DNA from 2 places in the Streptomyces sp. NPDC048718 genome. Region 2 is predicted to be linked to the other one. Evidence: riboswitches for the same ligand, from Rfam matches in the RefSeq annotation. Region 2 holds a riboswitch; the other holds the start of a gene.
The links. Region 2 has a riboswitch for S-adenosylmethionine ahead of thrC (threonine synthase). Riboswitches for the same ligand answer to the same signal wherever they lie in the genome.
Positions count from the first base shown of each region.

Region 1: linked by a shared signal. The riboswitch ahead of ACGFRB_RS07360 (aminotransferase class V-fold PLP-dependent enzyme) and the one ahead of thrC (threonine synthase) in region 2 are both predicted to bind S-adenosylmethionine.

Region 1 is NZ_JBICVG010000003.1:381,377-390,104, forward strand. Features, by position in the region: gene ACGFRB_RS07350 (cytochrome bc complex cytochrome b subunit) at 1-1,425, shown strand, start outside; gene trpD (anthranilate phosphoribosyltransferase) at 1,592-2,656, shown strand; SAM riboswitch class IV at 2,767-2,883, shown strand; gene ACGFRB_RS07360 (aminotransferase class V-fold PLP-dependent enzyme) at 3,128-4,519, shown strand; gene ACGFRB_RS07365 (Lrp/AsnC family transcriptional regulator) at 4,666-4,947, opposite strand; gene ACGFRB_RS07370 (rhomboid family intramembrane serine protease) at 4,944-5,747, opposite strand; gene ACGFRB_RS07375 (hypothetical protein) at 5,899-6,138, shown strand; gene ACGFRB_RS07380 (NYN domain-containing protein) at 6,203-7,567, shown strand; gene ACGFRB_RS07385 (NlpC/P60 family protein) at 7,825-8,728, shown strand, end outside.
Region 2 is NZ_JBICVG010000001.1:141,322-150,049, forward strand. Features, by position in the region: gene otsB (trehalose-phosphatase) at 1-490, shown strand, start outside; gene ACGFRB_RS00695 (trehalose-6-phosphate synthase) at 487-1,896, opposite strand; gene ACGFRB_RS00700 (glucosyl-3-phosphoglycerate synthase) at 2,090-3,034, opposite strand; SAM riboswitch class I at 3,156-3,295, shown strand; gene thrC (threonine synthase) at 3,314-4,630, shown strand; gene ACGFRB_RS00710 (MoaD/ThiS family protein) at 4,752-5,030, shown strand; gene ACGFRB_RS00715 (cold-shock protein) at 5,510-5,713, shown strand; gene groL (chaperonin GroEL) at 6,306-7,928, shown strand; gene ACGFRB_RS00725 (hypothetical protein) at 8,193-8,728, opposite strand, start outside.

The sequences.
Region 1 (8,728 bases), on a different contig from region 2:
TTCTTCCACCCGTCGATGAACGAGGTGGAGTACACCGGACCGTACGTCCCGCTTCAGGGACAGCTGATGTCCGAGGCGTTCAACTCGACCATGCACATCTCGTTCGAGGTGCGCGGTGGTCTGCTGATCCGGCAGATCCACCACTGGGCGGCGCTGATCTTCCTCGCCGGCATGTTCGTGCACATGATGCGCGTGTTCTTCACGGGTGCTTTCCGCAAGCCGCGTGAGATCAACTGGCTGTTCGGCTTCCTGCTGTTCTTCCTGGGCATGTTCACCGGTTTCACCGGTTACTCGCTCCCGGACGACCTGCTCTCCGGCACCGGTGTCCGCTTCATGCAGGGCGCCATCCTGTCGGTGCCGATCGTCGGTACGTACCTGTCGATGTTCCTGTTCGGCGGCGAGTTCCCCGGCGGCGACTTCGTCGCCCGGTTCTACTCGGCGCACGTGCTGCTGCTCCCGGGCATCATGCTCGGCCTGGTGGTCGCTCACCTCATCCTGGTGTTCGTCCACAAGCACACGCACTTCGAGGGCCCCGGCCGGACGAACAAGAACGTCGTCGGCATGCCGCTGATGCCGGTCTACATGGCCAAGGCCGGAGGATTCTTCTTCCTGGTCTTCGGTGTGATCGCGGTCGTCGCGGCCGTCGCCTCGATCAACCCGATCTGGGGCATCGGCCCGTACCGCCCGGACCAGGTGTCCACCGGCGCCCAGCCCGACTGGTACATGGGCTTCGCCGAGGGTCTGATCCGTGTCATGCCGGGCTGGGAGATCAACCTGTGGGGCCACACGCTGGTCCTCGGTGTGATGATCCCGCTGGCGATCTTCCCGGTCGTCCTCGGTGTGATCGGTGTCTACCCGTTCATCGAGTCCTGGATCACCGGCGACAAGCGCGAGCACCACATCTCGCAGCGCCCGCGCAACGCGCCGACGCGCACCGCCTTCGGTGTCGCGTGGATCACCGCGTACATGGTCATGCTGGTCGGTGGTGGAAACGACCTCTGGGCCACCCACTTCCACCTGTCGATCAACGCGATCACCTGGTTCGTCCGGATCTTCTTCTTCCTCGGACCGGTCATCGCCTTCGTTATCACCAAGCGGATCTGCCTCGGCCTGCAGCGCCGGGACAAGGACAAGGTGCTGCACGGACGCGAGTCCGGCATCATCAAGCGCCTGCCGCACGGTGAGTTCGTCGAGGTGCACCAGCCGCTCAGCCAGGGCGAGCGCTACAAGCTCACCGCCCACGAGCAGTACGACGCCGCCGCGCTGCCGCCGGCCGTCGACGAGAACGGTGTGGAGCGCAAGGTCGGCCGCATGGAGAAGCTCCGGGTCAAGCTCAACCGGGGTTACTACGGTGGGGACAACCAGATCGCCAAGCCCACCGCCGAGGAGTTCAAGGAGATCGAGAGCGGCCACGGCCACCACTGATCCCGTAGGACTCCCGACCCCCGGGGCGTAAAGCTCCGGACCCGAGGTCGCCACGGTGAGAGCCCCGTCCATTCGATGGACGGGGCTCTTTGCCGTACCCGGGGATCGATAGGGTGGAGACCGGCCGGGCCACCGGTCCCATTCGTACGTACACACAGGAGCGACCATGAGCGCTGTGCAACCCGCTGGAGGCGACATCGCGGCGGGCCGCTCCTGGCCCGTCCTCCTGAACGGCCTGCTCGACGGCCACGACCTGTCCGCCGACGACACGGCCTGGGCGATGGACCTCATCATGCGCGGCGAGGCGACCGACGCGCAGATCGCCGGATTTATGGTGGCGCTGCGGGCCAAGGGCGAGACGGTCGCGGAGATCAGCGGTCTCGTCCGCACGATGTACGCGCACGCCAACGTCATCGAGGTGCCCGGCCCGGCCGTCGACATCGTCGGCACCGGCGGCGACGGCGCCAAGACGGTCAACATCTCCACCATGTCGTCGATCGTCGTGGCCGGCACCGGGGTCAAGGTCGTCAAGCACGGCAACCGGGCCGCGTCCTCCGCCTCCGGCTCCTCCGACGTCCTGGAGAAGCTCGGCGTCAATCTGAACCTGACGCCGCGCCGGGTCGCCGAGGTCGCCGAGGAAGCCGGCATCACCATGTGCTTCGCGGTGAAGTTCCACCCCTCGCTGCGCCATGTCGCCGCCGCCCGAGGCCAGCTCGGCATCCGCACCACCTTCAACGTGCTGGGCCCGCTGACCAACCCGGCCCAGGTACGCGCCCAGGCGGTCGGCGTCGCCGACCCCCGGATGGCGCCCATCGTGGCCGGGGTGCTCGCCGAACGCGGCAACTCCGCGCTGGTCTTCCGGGGCGACGACGGACTGGACGAACTGACCACCACCGCCACCTCCCGGGTGTGGGTGGTGGCCGGGGGCACGGTCACCGAGGAGCGCTTCGACCCGCGCGACGTCGGCATCGACCTGGTGCCGCTGGAGGCGCTGCGCGGCGCGGACGCCACGTACAACGCCGAGGTCGCCCGCCGGGTCCTGGCCGGCGAGACCGGTCCGGTGCGGGACACGGTCCTGCTCAACTCGGCGGCCGCCCTGGTCGCCGTGGAGCCGGGCGAGGGCACCCTGACGGAGCGGCTGCGGGCCGGCATGGACCGGGCCGCCGAGTCCATCGACTCGGGGGCCGCCCGGCGCGCCCTGGAGCGGTGGGTCGCCGCCAGCCACGCCTGAGCGTTCCCGAGCGTCCCCGAGCCGCTCCGAACAGAACACCTGCGCGACCCCGTTCCGGATTCCGGGACGGGGTTGCGTCGTCCCGAGCCGACGGCATAGGTTTTCCGGCAGGTCATGAGTGACAGCGACAAAGCCCCGGCTGGCTGTCCGGCAACCCTCCGTCCGTGGCGGGGTGCCCCGGGTGAAGACCAGGCCGTACGTGCAGCAGCCGACGGCAAGCGCGGACCCCTGAGCACCACCCGGGGTCCTTGGTCCTCCAGGGAGCGGTGTCTCGTGAGCCAGCGAATGCGTTAGGGCCGGGCGGTTTCCCGCCTTCTCGGCCCCTCCCCCTCCGTCAGCACCCGTGCGCGGCGCCCCTTTCGCGCGCCCTCGCCACACGAGCCGTCGCACGGGCCTTCGCTTGGGCCCTCGTACGTCCGCGCATGTCCGCGTACGCCTTCGCGCGCCCTTTTCCTCCCGGGAGACACCGTCATGTCCGCGTACCCGAACGCCGCCGTCCTCGACTCCACCGCCCCCGCCCCGGCCGCCGACTCCACCGCCTGCGCCCCGGCCGATTCCTCCGCCGACCCCTGCCGCGGCGGCGACGCCCCGCTGCCCGTCCTCGGCCGCGACGTCACCGTCCCGCTCGCCGACGGCGGCGAGATCACCTATGCCGCGCTCGACTACGCGGCCAGCGCCCCGGCCCTCCAGCGGGTGTGGGACGACGTCGCCGCGTACGCCCCGTACTACGGCAGCGTCCACCGGGGCGCCGGACATCTCTCCCAGCTGTCCACCGACCTCTTCGAGAACAGCCGTGCCGAGATCGCCCGCTTCCTCGACTGCCGCCCCGGCGACCAGGTCGTCTTCACCCGCTCCACCACCGACTCGCTGGCCCTGCTGGCCCGCGCGCTGCCTGCCGGCTGCGAGGTCTTCGTCTTCGAGACCGAGCACCACGCGGCGCTGCTGCCCTGGGGCGATGCCCGCCGCACCGTCCTCGACGCGCCCCGCGATCCCGCCGAGGCCGTCACCACCCTGGAGCGGGCACTGGCCGACCGGGAGCCGCACGGGCCGGCGCTGGTCTGTGTGACCGGGGCGTCCAATGTGACCGGCGAGCTGTGGCCGGTGCGCGAACTGGCCGCCGCCGCCCACGCGCACGGCGCCCGTATCGTCCTCGACGCCGCCCAGCTCGCCCCCCATCACCCCGTCTCCGTACGGGACCTGGGCGTCGACTGGGTCGCCTTCTCCGGGCACAAGCTGTACGCGCCCTTCGGCTCCGGCGTGCTCGCGGGCCGGGCCGACTGGCTCCAGGAGGCCGAGCCCTATCTGGCGGGCGGCGGCGCCTCCCGTACGGTGGCCCGCCGGGCCGACGGGGGAGTGGACGTCCAGTGGCACACCACCGCCGCCCGGCACGAGGCCGGTTCGCCCAATGTCATCGGCGCCTACGCCATCGCGTCCGCCTGCCGGGCGCTGACCGAGGCCGGCTTCGACCGGCTCGTCGCCCGTGAGCGCCGGCTGATCGCCACGCTCCGCGCGGGCCTCGCCGAGGTGCCCGAGGTGCGGGTGCTCTCCCTCTTCGGTGACGACCACCCGAGGGTCGGGGTGCTCTCCTTCGTCGTCGAGGGCTGGGACAGCTCCCGGTTCGCCGCCGCGCTCTCCGCCGGGTACGGCATCGGGGTGCGCGACGGACTGTTCTGCGCCCACCCGCTGGTGCGCGTCCTGCTCGGCGGCGACCCGGCCGAGCCGGGGGAGTGCGGCGCCCCCGGATCCGCCTCCGCGCTCGCCGCGGTCCGGGTGAGTTTCGGGGCGGGCACCCCGGACGAGCATGTGGAGCGGTTCCTCGGCGCGGTACGGGAACTGGTCCGCCGCGGCCCGGACCGGGACTGACGCTCCGGCCGAAACCGGGGAGCCCGACCACCCGTCGGATCCCCTGGACGGGTGAAGCCGGCCTCCCACGGGGGTGAGGCCGGCTTCATGCCGCGTATGAAGGAACCGGGTCGCAAAAGGCCTGGGCCGGGTCGGAACAGCCCGGGTCAGGACTCCAGACCGATGGCGAAGGCCGCGTCCAGGTCGTGCTGCGAGTAGGCGCGGAAGGCGACATGGGTGTCGGTGCCCTCGACGCCCTGGATCTTGGAGATCCGGCCGGGGATCACATCGGCCAGATCGTCGTGCCGCCCCACCCGGACCATGGCGATCAGGTCGTACGTCCCGGTGACGGAGAAGACCTCGGTGACGCAGTCGACCGACGCGATCTCCTCGGCGATCTCCGGGATGCGGTCCACGCTGGTCTTGATGAGCACGATCGCGGTGATCACGGCTGGCTTTCTCCCTCGGTGGCCGCGGCTGGTGGTGTCACTCTAGCCCGCCTGTCCCCGCCGCCCTTCTTCGAGGCGAGCGCCGCGCGAACCCTTCCTTTTCCGCCGAAGCGGACCCACGCGTAGAGGAAGCCCAGCGCGAAGCCGATGACATGGGCCAGATACGCGACCCCCGGCCCCGCCTCCGCCGTCCGCGCCGCCAGCCACTGGATGGCGAACCAGAAGACGAGCACGACCCACGCCGGGAAACGCAGCGGCAGAAAGAAGAGGAACGGGAAGAGACTGGTCACCCGGGAGCGCGGAAACAGATGGAGGAAGGCCCCGAGCACCCCCGAGATCGCCCCCGACGCCCCCACCAGGGTCTGCCCGCTGTCCGCGTGCGCCAGCGCGTAGCCGTACAGCGCCAGATATCCGCAGACCAGGTAGAACAGGCCGAATTCGAGCGGCCCCATCCGCTTCTCCGCCATCGCGCCGAACACGTACAGGAACAGCATGTTCCCGAGCAGATGCAGCCAGCTGCCGTGGACGAACAGCGCGGTGAGCGGGGTGAGCAGGGCCCCGGGACGCAGCCGGCCGAGGTGGGCGAGGTCGTCCGGGATCACGCCCCAGTGCCGGAAGTACGCGCCCTGCGCGGCGAGCAGGGTGTCGCCCGTGCCGTACGAGGGGTTCAGACCGCCGGCCGGGCTCAGCGCGAAGAGCAGCACGCAGGCGGCGATGAGCCCGTAGGTGACGGTCGGACCGTCGCGCAGCGTCCGCGCGGTCCGTCGTACCCCCGAGGCCGTACCCCGCCAGTCGATCATGGGCAGATCATGGCGTACCGGGGCTCATCGGGACAGAGTGCCTCGCCGTGACGCGGGGTACCCGTGAGGCCGTAGTGTTACGGGCAGCACTCCCGCAGTCCGACGGCGCACCGCGGGCCCGTTAAGCCTCGTACGGAAAGAGGACAGCACGATGACGGTTCCCCAGCCGACTGCCGACACCCGCTGGCGCTGCACGTTGTGCGGCAATCTGACCCGCTTCGACGTGACCCGCTCGTCGAAGGTCGTCGAGTACGTCCATCTGGACCTCGCAGGTGAGCCGAAGGTGGAGGAGCGCGAGGTGGTCAGTGAGACCATCGAATCGGTCCGCTGCCGCTGGTGCAACGCGGTGGACCAGATCGAGTTGGTGGACAGGCCGGGCGCCGCTTCCTGAGAAGCGGCCCGACGAGGGCGAGGCGCCCCGGCGAGGGCGACGACAGGGAGTGGGTGACGGGATCGTGGAGCAGCCCGCGCACGGTGACGCGCCGGCGGGATCGGCAGGCGAGGCCGCCGAGGTGCTCGACCGCCCGCTGCCCGAGTCCGTACGGCGCAAGGTGATCGCGCTGGTCGCGGACTCCTTCGGCAGTCTGACGCTCGGCGAGCTGCCCGCCCCGCTGCGCCAGTACGCCCGTTTCACCGCCCCCCGGCGGGCCAAGTTCGCCGGGAACGCGATGGCCACCGCCCTGGCCGGCGATCCGGTGTTCCGTCAGCGGATCGCCGAGCGGGTCCGGGAGGCGCTGCCCGAGCTGGCGGGCGCCCTGGAGGTCGGCTCCCCGCCCGCCGCCGCGGACCCGGTCGACGTGGCCGCGGCCGCCTATGTGCTGCGCCCGGCCGGCTGGAGCAAGCTGGTGGCCGCGGCCGGCGAGGAGGCCGAACGGGCCGACGCCGAACGGGCCGACGAGGCCGGCCGGCGTGAACTGGAGCGGCTGCGCGAGGAGGTCGCGGCCGCGAAGGAGCGGGCCCGCACCGAGACCGAGCAGCTGCGCCACGACCTGGAGGCCTCCCGCCGGGAGACGGAAACGCTGCGCCGGAAGCTGCGCGGCGCGCAGAGCGACGTCAAGCGCGGCGAGGCCGCGCTGCGCCGCGTCCAGGCCGAGATCGACACCGCGCGCACCGAGGCCGCCGCCCAGGTGTCCGCGGCCGAGAGCGAGTCCCGGCGCCTCAAGGCCCGGCTCGGGGAGGTCGAGGCCGCCCTGGAGGCGAGCCGCCGGGCCACTCGCGAGGGGCGCTCGACGGAGGACATGCGGCTGCGGCTACTCCTGGACACGGTGCTGGACGCCGCCCAGGGGCTGCGCCGCGAACTGGCCCTGCCGCCGGTGTCGACGCGTCCGGCGGACACCGTGGACGCGGTGGAGCCGGGCCGGATGTCGCCGAAGGACATCGCGGCCCGCGCGCTGTCCGAGACCGATCCCGCGCTCCTGGACCAGCTGCTCGAACTGCCGCAGGCACACCTGGTGGTGGACGGCTACAACGTCACCAAGACCGGCTATCCGACGATGCCGCTGGAGAAGCAGCGGCTGCGGCTGCTCGGCGGGCTCTCCGCGCTCGCGGCCCGCTCGGGGGCGGAGGTCACTTGTGTCTTCGACGGGGCGGAGCTGGCCGCGCCGGTGCTGCTCGCGCCGCCGCGCGGGGTGCGGGTGCTGTTCTCCAAGCCCGGGGTGACGGCCGACGAGCTGATCCGTCAGCTGGTACGGGCGGAGCCGCCCGGCCGTCCGGTGGTCGTGGTGTCCACCGACCGCGAAGTGGCCGACGGGGTCGCCAAGTCGGGCGCGCGGCCGGTCGCGTCCGCCTTGTTGCTGAAGCGGCTTTCGCGCCTCTCATGACGGCGTGTCATTTTCTGACCGGTACGACCGTTTTCTGATGGGCACAGGGTCAACCATCCCTTACGGCCTGTGCGGTGTCGATAAATAAGTTGTCGCAAGAGCGAGATTTTGTCCGTTGGGATTTGAACTGATCACAAGATGGTCACTAGGGTCGGCTTCGAACCTACGCACGGTTGATCACTCATCGGGAGTGACGGCGTCGGTCCCCGCCTGCCGCTGACCCGTCGGGCGGCTCGAGGAAGAAGGAGCTCGCCCCCGTGGCGTCCCACCGTCGTCCCAAACAGCCGAGCCGCGCCCGCGTGACCGTGCTCACCGCGACCGCCGCGGCGGCCGTCGCGCTCACCGCCCAGACCGGAGCCCAGGCGGCCCCGAAGCCGAAGATCGACGAGGTCAAGTCGAAGGTCGACAAGCTGCACCACGAGGCCGAGGAGGCCACGGAGCAGTACAACGCCGCCGACGAGCGCCGCGGGAAGCTCCAGAAGGAGATCACCGCACTCCAGGACAAGGTCGCCCGCGGCCAGGAGGAGCTCAACACCCTGCGCGACAGCATCGGCGCCGTCGCCAGCGCCCAGTACCGCTCCGGCGGCATCGACCCGGCGCTCCAGCTCTTCCTCTCCTCCGACCCGGACACCTATCTCGACCAGGCGTCCGCGATCGAGCAGGTGGGCGCCAAGCAGGCCGACGTCCTGCAGACGATCCAGGCCAAGCAGCGCACCCTCGCCCAGCAGCGCGCCGAGGCGGCCGGCAAGCTCGCCGACCTCGAGGACGTCCGCAAGTCCCTCGGTGACAAGAAGAAGAAGTTCCAGGGCAAGCTCGCCGAGGCGCGGCAGCTGCTCAACACGCTGACCGCGGCCGAGCGCGCCAAGATGCAGCAGGAAGAGACGCAGCGCGCCAGCCGCGGCGCCAGCGAGCAGCGCGTCAGCCTCGGCAACGAGGTGCCGGCCTCGCAGCGCGGCGCCGCCGCCCTCAGCGCCGCCGCCACCCAGATCGGCAAGCCGTACGTCTCCGGCGCCGAGGGCCCCAACTCGTACGACTGCTCGGGTCTGACCCAGTGGTCCTACCGTCAGGCCGGCGTCACCCTCAGCCGGGTCACCTACACCCAGCAGAACGACGGCGTGAAGATCGGCCGCAGCCAGCTCAAGCCCGGCGACCTGGTCTTCT
Region 2 (8,728 bases):
CCGCGCCGCCCTGCCCGGCTTCCTCGACCGCACCGGCGCGTGGCCCGGCACCTGGATCGAGGAGAAGGGCCGCGCGCTCGCCGTCCACACCCGCCGCGCCGAGGACCCCGAGGGCGCGTTCGAGGCCCTGAAGGGCCCGCTCGCCGACCTCGCCGCCGCCCACGGCCTCGTCCTCGAACCGGGCCGGCTGGTCCTGGAACTGCGCCCCCCGGGCATGGACAAGGGCATCGCGCTCGCCGAGTACCTGCACGAGACCGGCGCGGGCTGCGTCCTCTACGCGGGCGACGACCTGGGCGACATCCCCGCGTACGCCGCCGTCGAGCGGCTCCGCGACGCCGAAGGCGTCCCCGGCCTCCTCGTCTGCTCCGCCGCCGAATCCGCCGCCGTCCCCGACCTGGCCGCCCGCGCGGACCTCACCGTCGCGGGCCCGGCGGCCCTGGTCGACTTCCTGAACGCGCTGGCTGCCGCCCTGGAGAAGCCCGGCGACTAACCCCGCAGCGCGTCCAGTTGGTCCCGGAACCAGCGCTGTGGCGGGTGGGCCGTGGCGGCCTCGGCGAGGTGTTTGGTGCGGTCGGCGCGTTCCGGGTCGGGCATCGAGAGGGCCTCGTGCAGCGCCTCGGCGGTCGCCGTCACGTCGTACGGGTTGACGGTCAGGGCGTCGGCCCGCAGCTCCTCGTAGGCGCCCGCCTCCGTGGACAGGACCAGCGCGCAGCCCGCGTCGGAGACCACCGGGATCTCCTTGGCGACCAGGTTCATGCCGTCGCGCACCGGGTTCACCAGGGCCACGTCGGCGAGGCGGTAGGCGGCGAGTGAGCGGACGAAGTCGTCCTCGACGCCGACCAGGACCGGCCGCCAGTCCGGGGTGCCGAACTCCTCATTGATCCGGTCCGCGAGTTCGGTCACGGAGGTGGTGTACGCGCGGTAGACCGCCAGGTCCTGGCGGGAGGGGTACGCGGAGGCGAGATGGACCACCCGGCCGCGCCATTCGGGGTGGGCGGTCAGCAGTTCGCGGTAGGCCAGCAGGCCGCGCGGGATGTTCTTGGAGAGTTCGGTGCGGTCGACCCGGACGATCGTCTTCCGGCCGCCGTCCCGGTCCACGCCGGCCTCCTCGCGCAGCCGGGCGAGCCGTTCGTCGACCTCCGGGCGGTGCGCGAGCGTGCGCAGCTCGTCGCCGTCCACACCCAGCGGATGCGCCTGTACCCGGGTCTCGCCGATCGTGCGCTCCACGAGCGGGTCGCCGAGGAACGCGGCGGCCCACGCCCGGGTGTGGAAGCCGACCTCGTCGGCGCCGAGCAGCCCCTCCACCAACTCCTCGTGGACGTCCTCCGGCAGCATCCGCAGATACTCCGGCGCCGCCCACGGCGTGTGCGTGAAGTGCCCGATCCTCAAGTCGGGCCGCAGTGCCCTCAACTGCCCCGGGACCAGCGCCAGATGGTAGTCCTGGACGAGTACCGCCGCGCCGTGGTCCGCCGCCTCGGCCAGGGCCTTCGCGAAGGCCCGGTTGTAGGTGCGGTACGACGCCCAGCGGCGGCGGAAGGCGGCGTCGAAGACGGGCTCGCGCGGGATGTCGTAGAGATGGTGGTGGAGGAACCACAGCACCGAGTTCGCGATGCCGTTGTACGCGTCGTCGTACACGTCCGGGTCGATGGCGAGCATCCGTACGCCCGGCTCGGCGATCCCGCGCCGTACCGCCTCGCGGTCGCCGTCACCGAGCGCCGCGCACACCCACAGGCTCTCCCCGGCGGCGTTCTCGGTCTGCCCGGCGGACCGCCCGGACGACAGCGCGGCGAGCCCCGACACGAGCCCCCCGCCACCCCGCCGGGCGGCCAGTGATCCGTCCTCTCGCACGGTGTACGAGACCGGTCCGCGGTTCGAAGCCACGAGTACGGAAGCCATATGGCGAACCTAGCCCGTCCGGTAACCGCTCAAACGTACGGATAAGAGGGGTGCGTCGTCACGGCCGGTCACCTCTTCCTGGTCGCGCCGCCTGCCCGCCGTTCGCCCGCCGGCTGTGCGTCTGCCGCTCGTACGTCGCGCACGCGTCCCGCCTCACGCCACGTCGCCCCGCCTCACGCCACGTCGCCCCGCCTCACGCCACGTCGCGCCGCCGCGCGTACTCCTCGATCTCGATCATCGGCGGCCGCTCCTCCGTGTCCACGGCGTAGGTCCGCGGGGCGAACCCGTTCTCGCCGCGCTCGAACTGGGTGAGCCGCGGCCGTACCAAGTGGCCCCGGGACAGCCGCACTTGGGCCGTCCGGTAGATCGTCGCCGCCATCCGGCCGAGCGCCCGCCCGTCCTGGTGGCGGTGCTTGCGGACGCCGACGTCGACCTGGGCGAGCGCGTCCAGGCCGGCCGTGTGCAACGCGTCCACCAGCAGGCCCAGTTCCACTCCGTAACCGACCGGGAACGGCAGCCGTTCGAGCAGCGAGCGGCGGGCCGCGTACTCGCCGCCCAGCGGCTGCACGACCCCGGCCAGCCGCGGCCAGTGCAGATTCAGCAGCGGGCGTGCCACCAGCTCCGTCACCCGGCCGCCCTGGCCGGGCGTGTCGCCGAGCGGCCGGTCGTACATCGCCTTCACGAACGCCACGTCGGGGTCGGTGAGCAGCGGCCCCACGATCCCGGAGACGAAGTCCGCCGAGAAGTCCCTGAGGTCCGCGTCGACGAAGCAGACCACGTCCCCGCTCGTCACCATCAGTGACCGCCACAGGACCTCGCCCTTGCCGGGCAGGGCCGGTATGCGCGGCAGTATCGCGTCGCGCGCCACCACCCGGGCGCCGGCCGCCGCGGCCACCTCCGCCGTTCGGTCGGTGGAACCGGAGTCGATCACCACCAGTTCGTCCACCAGCGGCACCGCCTCCGTCATCAGCTCGCGGCGGATCACCGAGACGATCGTGCCGACCGTCGCCTCCTCGTTGAGCGCGGGCAGCACGACACTGACCTTCGTGCCCCGCTTGGCCGCGAGGATCCGCTCCAGCGGGCGGTCGGCCACCGACCAGGACCGCCGGGCCAGCCAGCGTTCCACTTCTTCCAGCAACATGATCTCCATCTCGCGGATCGGACGCGCCTCTCCGGCTGCGAAGGCTTCGGTTACAGTCTTGAACAACGCGGCGGCCCGCTGCATGTCGGGGTACCGACCGCGTTCCACAACCGAATACCGCTCATCCAGAGGGGCAGAGGGACACGGCCCGTTGAAGCCCCGGCAACCCTCCAGTCGGTTCTCGTTCGCGCGAGGTCCCCGGCTTGGGAAGGTGCCAAATCCGTCTCATGGCGAAACACGTCGTGAGGAAGATGAGGAGAAAGGGCCTCGCCTGCCATGGCTGCTGCACCGACGGATGCGTCCACCGCCCCCGCTGCTTCCGCTTTTGCCCCCCGCACGGTCGATCTCGGCCCCGCGTCCGGCCTTTCCTGCCGGGAATGCGGAGAGATCTTCCCCCTCGGACCGATCTTCGCCTGCGAGCACTGCTTCGGCCCGCTCGAAGTCGCCTACGACCTGCCCACCGGCGACCCCGAGGCGCTGCGCAAGACCATCGAGGCCGGTCCGGCCAACATCTGGCGTTACGCTCCGCTGCTGCCCGTCCCCGCCGACGTCGCCGGCAAGCCCAACCTGAACCCCGGCTGGACCCCGCTCGTCAAGGCCGACAACCTGGCCCGCGAGCTCGGCATCGAGCCCGGCAAGCTGTTCGTCAAGGACGACTCCGGAAACCCGACCCACTCCTTCAAGGACCGGGTCGTCGCCCAGGCCATCGAGGCCGCCCGCGCCTTCGGCTTCACCACCCTGTCCTGCTCCTCCACCGGCAACCTGGCCGGCGCCGTCGGCGCCGCCGCCGCCCGGGCCGGCTTCCGCTCCTGCGTCTTCATCCCGCACGACCTGGAGCAGGGCAAGGTCGTCATGGCCGGTGTCTACGGCGGCGACCTCGTCGCCATCGAGGGCAACTACGACGACGTCAACCGCTTCTGTTCGGAGCTGATCGGCGACCCGCTCGGCGAGGGCTGGGGCTTCGTCAACGTCAACCTCCGCCCGTACTACGGCGAAGGGTCCAAGACCCTGGCGTACGAGATCTGCGAGCAGCTCGGCTGGGTGATCCCGGACCAGCTCGTCATCCCGATCGCGTCCGGCTCGCAGCTCACGAAGATCGACAAGGGGCTGCGGGAGCTGATCGCCCTCGGGCTCGTCGAGGACAAGCCGTACAAGATCTTCGGCGCCCAGGCCGAGGGCTGCTCCCCGGTCTCCGCCGCCTTCAAGGCAGGGCACGACGTGGTCCGCCCGCAAAAGCCGGACACCATCGCCAAGTCCCTGGCCATCGGCAACCCGGCCGACGGCCCCTACGTCCTCGACATCGCCCGCCGCACCGGCGGCGCCGTGGAGGACGTGAACGACGAGCAGATCGTCGACGCGATCCGGCTGCTCGCCCGTACCGAGGGCATCTTCGCCGAGACGGCGGGAGGCGTAACCCTGGGCGTGGCACGGAAGTTGGTGGAGAGCGGGCTCATCGATCCGAGCCTGACGACCGTCGTCCTCAACACCGGGGACGGTCTGAAGACCCTGGACGCGGTGGCCGACGGCTCACAGGCGACCGCGACCATCCGCCCGAGCCTCGACGCCTTCCGCGCCGCCGGACTGGCGCACTGAGCGTCCCGGCTTCCGCCGCCGTCTCCCGCCGCCGTCTCCCGCCGCCGTCTCCCGTCTTCTTCCCCTCCCCCTCCCTCTTCGTCCTCTCTTCTTCCGCCTTCTTCGAAAGGTTCGTGAACCCATGGCCGTGAACGTCCGCATCCCCACCATCCTCCGCACCTACACCGGCGGGCAGTCCGAGGTCCCGGCGGAGGGCGCGACCCTCGCCGAGGTCATCGCGGACCTGGAGAAGAACCACACCGGCATCGCCGCCCGCGTCCTCGACGACCAGGGCAAGCTGCGCCGCTTCGTCAACGTGTACGTGAACGACGACGACGTCCGCTTCGAGCAGGGCCTGGAGACGGTGACGCCGGACGGCGCCGGCGTCTCGATCATCCCGGCGGTCGCCGGCGGCTGCTGAGCCGGGCTTTCCTCCGCCGGGCTGCCTCTCGGGCGGTTCCGGCGGGGGATTCGTCAATGTGGCTCGTATGCCCCTTCGGCCCCTTCCGCCTCACCACGCGCAATACGGAATTACCCCTTCCGCAAGAAGAAGCGGAAGGGGTAATTCTGCATGGTTGAGCGCGATAGAGTTGGGGAAGCCCCCTCCGCCGCCCATGCCAGACGCATATGAGAATGCGGCGACTCGCGACAAGATACGGTCAATAAGGCCAGGGCTTCTGCACCTTGTGCACGGTTTTGACGGGCCCGATTTGCCCGGTAATTCGGCGTATTCGCCCCGATTCCCCATTCAGGTGCGCCCAGAATTCTCGTCCGACTGACCTGTTGCAGAGGGCAGTTGGGCAGATACATTCAGCGGCGGTCGACGCGTTCCGGCGCAGGGTCTGACCCGGGTCCGCGAAGTGCGGCCCCGCGCAAGGGCCAGTAATAGGGGAGTTAGGCATGGCTCAGGGCACCGTCAAGTGGTTCAACGCGGAGAAGGGCTACGGCTTCATCGCGGTCGACGGCGGAGCGGATGTTTTCGTCCACTACAGCGCGATCCAGATGGATGGCTACCGCTCCCTCGAAGAGGGCCAGCGGGTCGAGTTCGAGATCTCGCAGGGCCAGAAGGGTCCGCAGGCGGACATGGTCAAGCTCGCCGTCTGAGCGCGGCGCGATCGGCCACCGACGCATTTTTGTCGAGGGGCCCGCATCCCGGATCCGGGACGCGGGCCCCTCGCGCGTGTGCGGGCGGGCGCGGATGCGCGGGTGCGCGAGCGGAGGCGTATGGGTGCGCGGGCGGCGTGTGTTCCGCGCGGGTACGCGGGCGTGTTCCGCGCGGGTACGCGCGCCCGCGCCGCACCCGGGTGTGTGCGGGTGGGTGACGTACTCGGCGGGCAGGTCACGGCAGGCCCGCGCGGGTCCCGGTCGGGTCCCGGTCGGGGTGCGACTGAGGGTCCGCCAGGGGCCCGCCGGGGGGCCCGCCGGAGGTCTGCCGAGGGTCTGTTCGGGGGCCCGCCGGAGGCCGCCGGAGGTGACCGCGAAGCTACCGATCGTCGAGAGTCGCTTGCACTCGCATGGGTCGAGTGCTAATCATTGGCGTTAGCACTCTGAAGGTGAGAGTGCTACGAGGATCGGGCAGACGAGGCCGCCGAACCGCGTGGGGCAAGGAACCACGGGGCATGCGCCGGCCGTCCGTCGCGGGCGTCGGCGCGGTCCTGGAGCGTTATCCACCCCATGTCCGGGAGGACCACTTCACATGGCCAAGATCATCGCGTTCGACGAGGAGGCCCGGCGCGGTCTCGAGCGCGGCATGAACCAGCTCGCTGACGCCGTCAAGGTCACCCTCGGCCCGAAGGGCCGCAACGTCGTCCTCGAGAAGAAGTGGGGCGCCCCCACGATCACCAACGATGGTGTCTCCATCGCCAAGGAGATCGAGCTCGAGGACCCGTACGAGAAGATCGGCGCCGAGCTGGTCAAGGAAGTCGCCAAGAAGACGGACGACGTCGCCGGCGACGGTACGACCACCGCCACCGTTCTCGCCCAGGCTCTGGTCCGCGAGGGCCTGCGCAACGTGGCCGCGGGTGCCAACCCGATGGCCCTGAAGCGCGGCATCGAGAAGGCCGTCGAGGCCGTCTCCGGTGCGCTGCTCGACCAGGCGAAGGAGGTCGAGACGAAGGAGCAGATCGCCTCCACCGCCTCCATCTCCGCCGCCGACACCCAGATCGGCGAGCTCATCGCCGAGGCCATGGACAAGGTCGGCAAGGAAGGCGTCATCACCGTCGAGGAGTCCCAGACCTTCGGTCTGGAGCTGGAGCTCACCGAGGGTATGCGCTTCGACAAGGGCTACATCTCGGCGTACTTCGCGACCGACATGGAGCGCATGGAGGCCGCGCTCGAGGACCCGTACATCCTCATCGTCAACTCCAAGATCTCCTCGGTGAAGGACCTGCTCCCGCTCCTGGAGAAGGTCATGCAGTCGGGCAAGCCGCTGCTGATCATCGCCGAGGACGTCGAGGGCGAGGCCCTGTCGACCCTGGTCGTCAACAAGATCCGCGGCACCTTCAAGTCCGTCGCCGTCAAGGCCCCGGGCTTCGGCGACCGCCGCAAGGCGATGCTGAACGACATCGCCATCCTTACCGGCGGCACGGTCATCTCCGAGGAGGTCGGCCTCAAGCTGGAGAACGCCGGCCTGGACCTGCTGGGCCGCGCCCGCAAGGTCGTCATCACCAAGGACGAGACCACCATCGTCGACGGTGCCGGTGACAGCGAGCAGGTCGCGGGTCGCGTCAACCAGATCCGCGCCGAGATCGAGAACAGCGACTCGGACTACGACCGCGAGAAGCTCCAGGAGCGCCTGGCGAAGCTCGCCGGTGGCGTCGCCGTCATCAAGGCCGGTGCCGCGACCGAGGTCGAGCTCAAGGAGCGCAAGCACCGCATCGAGGACGCCGTTCGCAACGCGAAGGCGGCCGTCGAGGAGGGCATCGTCGCCGGTGGTGGCGTGGCGCTGCTGCAGGCCGGTTCGGTCTTCGAGAAGCTGGAGCTGGACGGCGACGAGGCCACCGGTGCCGAGATCGTCCGCAAGGCCCTGGCCGCCCCGCTGACCCAGATCTCCGTGAACGCCGGCCTTGAGGGTGGCGTCGTGGTGGAGAAGGTCCGCAACCTGCCCGTCGGTCACGGCCTGAACGCCGCGACCGGTGAGTACGTCGACATGATCGCCGAGGGCATCATCGACCCGGCCAAGGTGACCCGTTCCGCTCTGCAGAACGCGGCCTCCATCGCGGCCCTGTTCCTCACCACCGAGGCCGTCATCGCCGACAAGCCGGAGAAGGCGTCCGCGCCGGCCGGCGGCGGCATGCCGGGCGGTGACATGGACTTCTGATCCTGACGGATCGGTGGTTCATCGCTGAACGCGACCGAGGGCGGCACCCCCAGTGGGGGTGCCGCCCTCGGGCTTTTTCCCGCGCCTTGCGCGGTCACGCCGGTCACGCGGGCCTGGTGGAGCAGGGCCGGTGAAGCAGGTCGGCGAGGTACGTCGGCAACCTGACTCCATGCCGTACGTCAGTGACCTGCCGCCGTGCCGTACGTCCGTGCCGTATGTACGGCACGGACGTCAGCGCTGCACGTCAGCACATGTCGGCGCGCGTCAGCGCACGTCGACGTAGTCCTCGTACGCGTTCGACGAGTTGAAGTGGTAGCCGTCACCGCTGTGCCGCATGGTGTACCAGCCGTCCACCGTCGCCGCCTTCTTGTAGGTCGCGACACCACTGGAGTTGGTCTTGGCGGAGCCCAGCTTGTTCCAGGTCTTCGAGCCCTTGGCCTTGAACCACACGGTCACGGGAGCGTTCCCGTAGGTCTTCCACGTGCCGCCGACCTGGTGCTGGAGCTTGCCCGTGACCGTCACGGTCTTGCCCTTGCGTACCGGCTCCGGCGAGGCGTTCACATTGAGGATCCGGGTGGAGGAGCGGTACATGCCCCAGATGGCGGTGGAGCTCTCCAGGAACTGGTCGCTCAGCGGGTGCCGCACCCGGTAGTAGCCGCTGAAGCCCTTGCCACTGAGGGCGTAGAAGCCCGGGTAGGTCTTCGAGGTGCCGGAGGCGAGGGTGCGCCAGCCGGTGCGGCCGTCGGCCGAGTGCTCCAGGACCAGCTTCTGCCCGCCGGTCTGCCACTGGGCGTTCCACG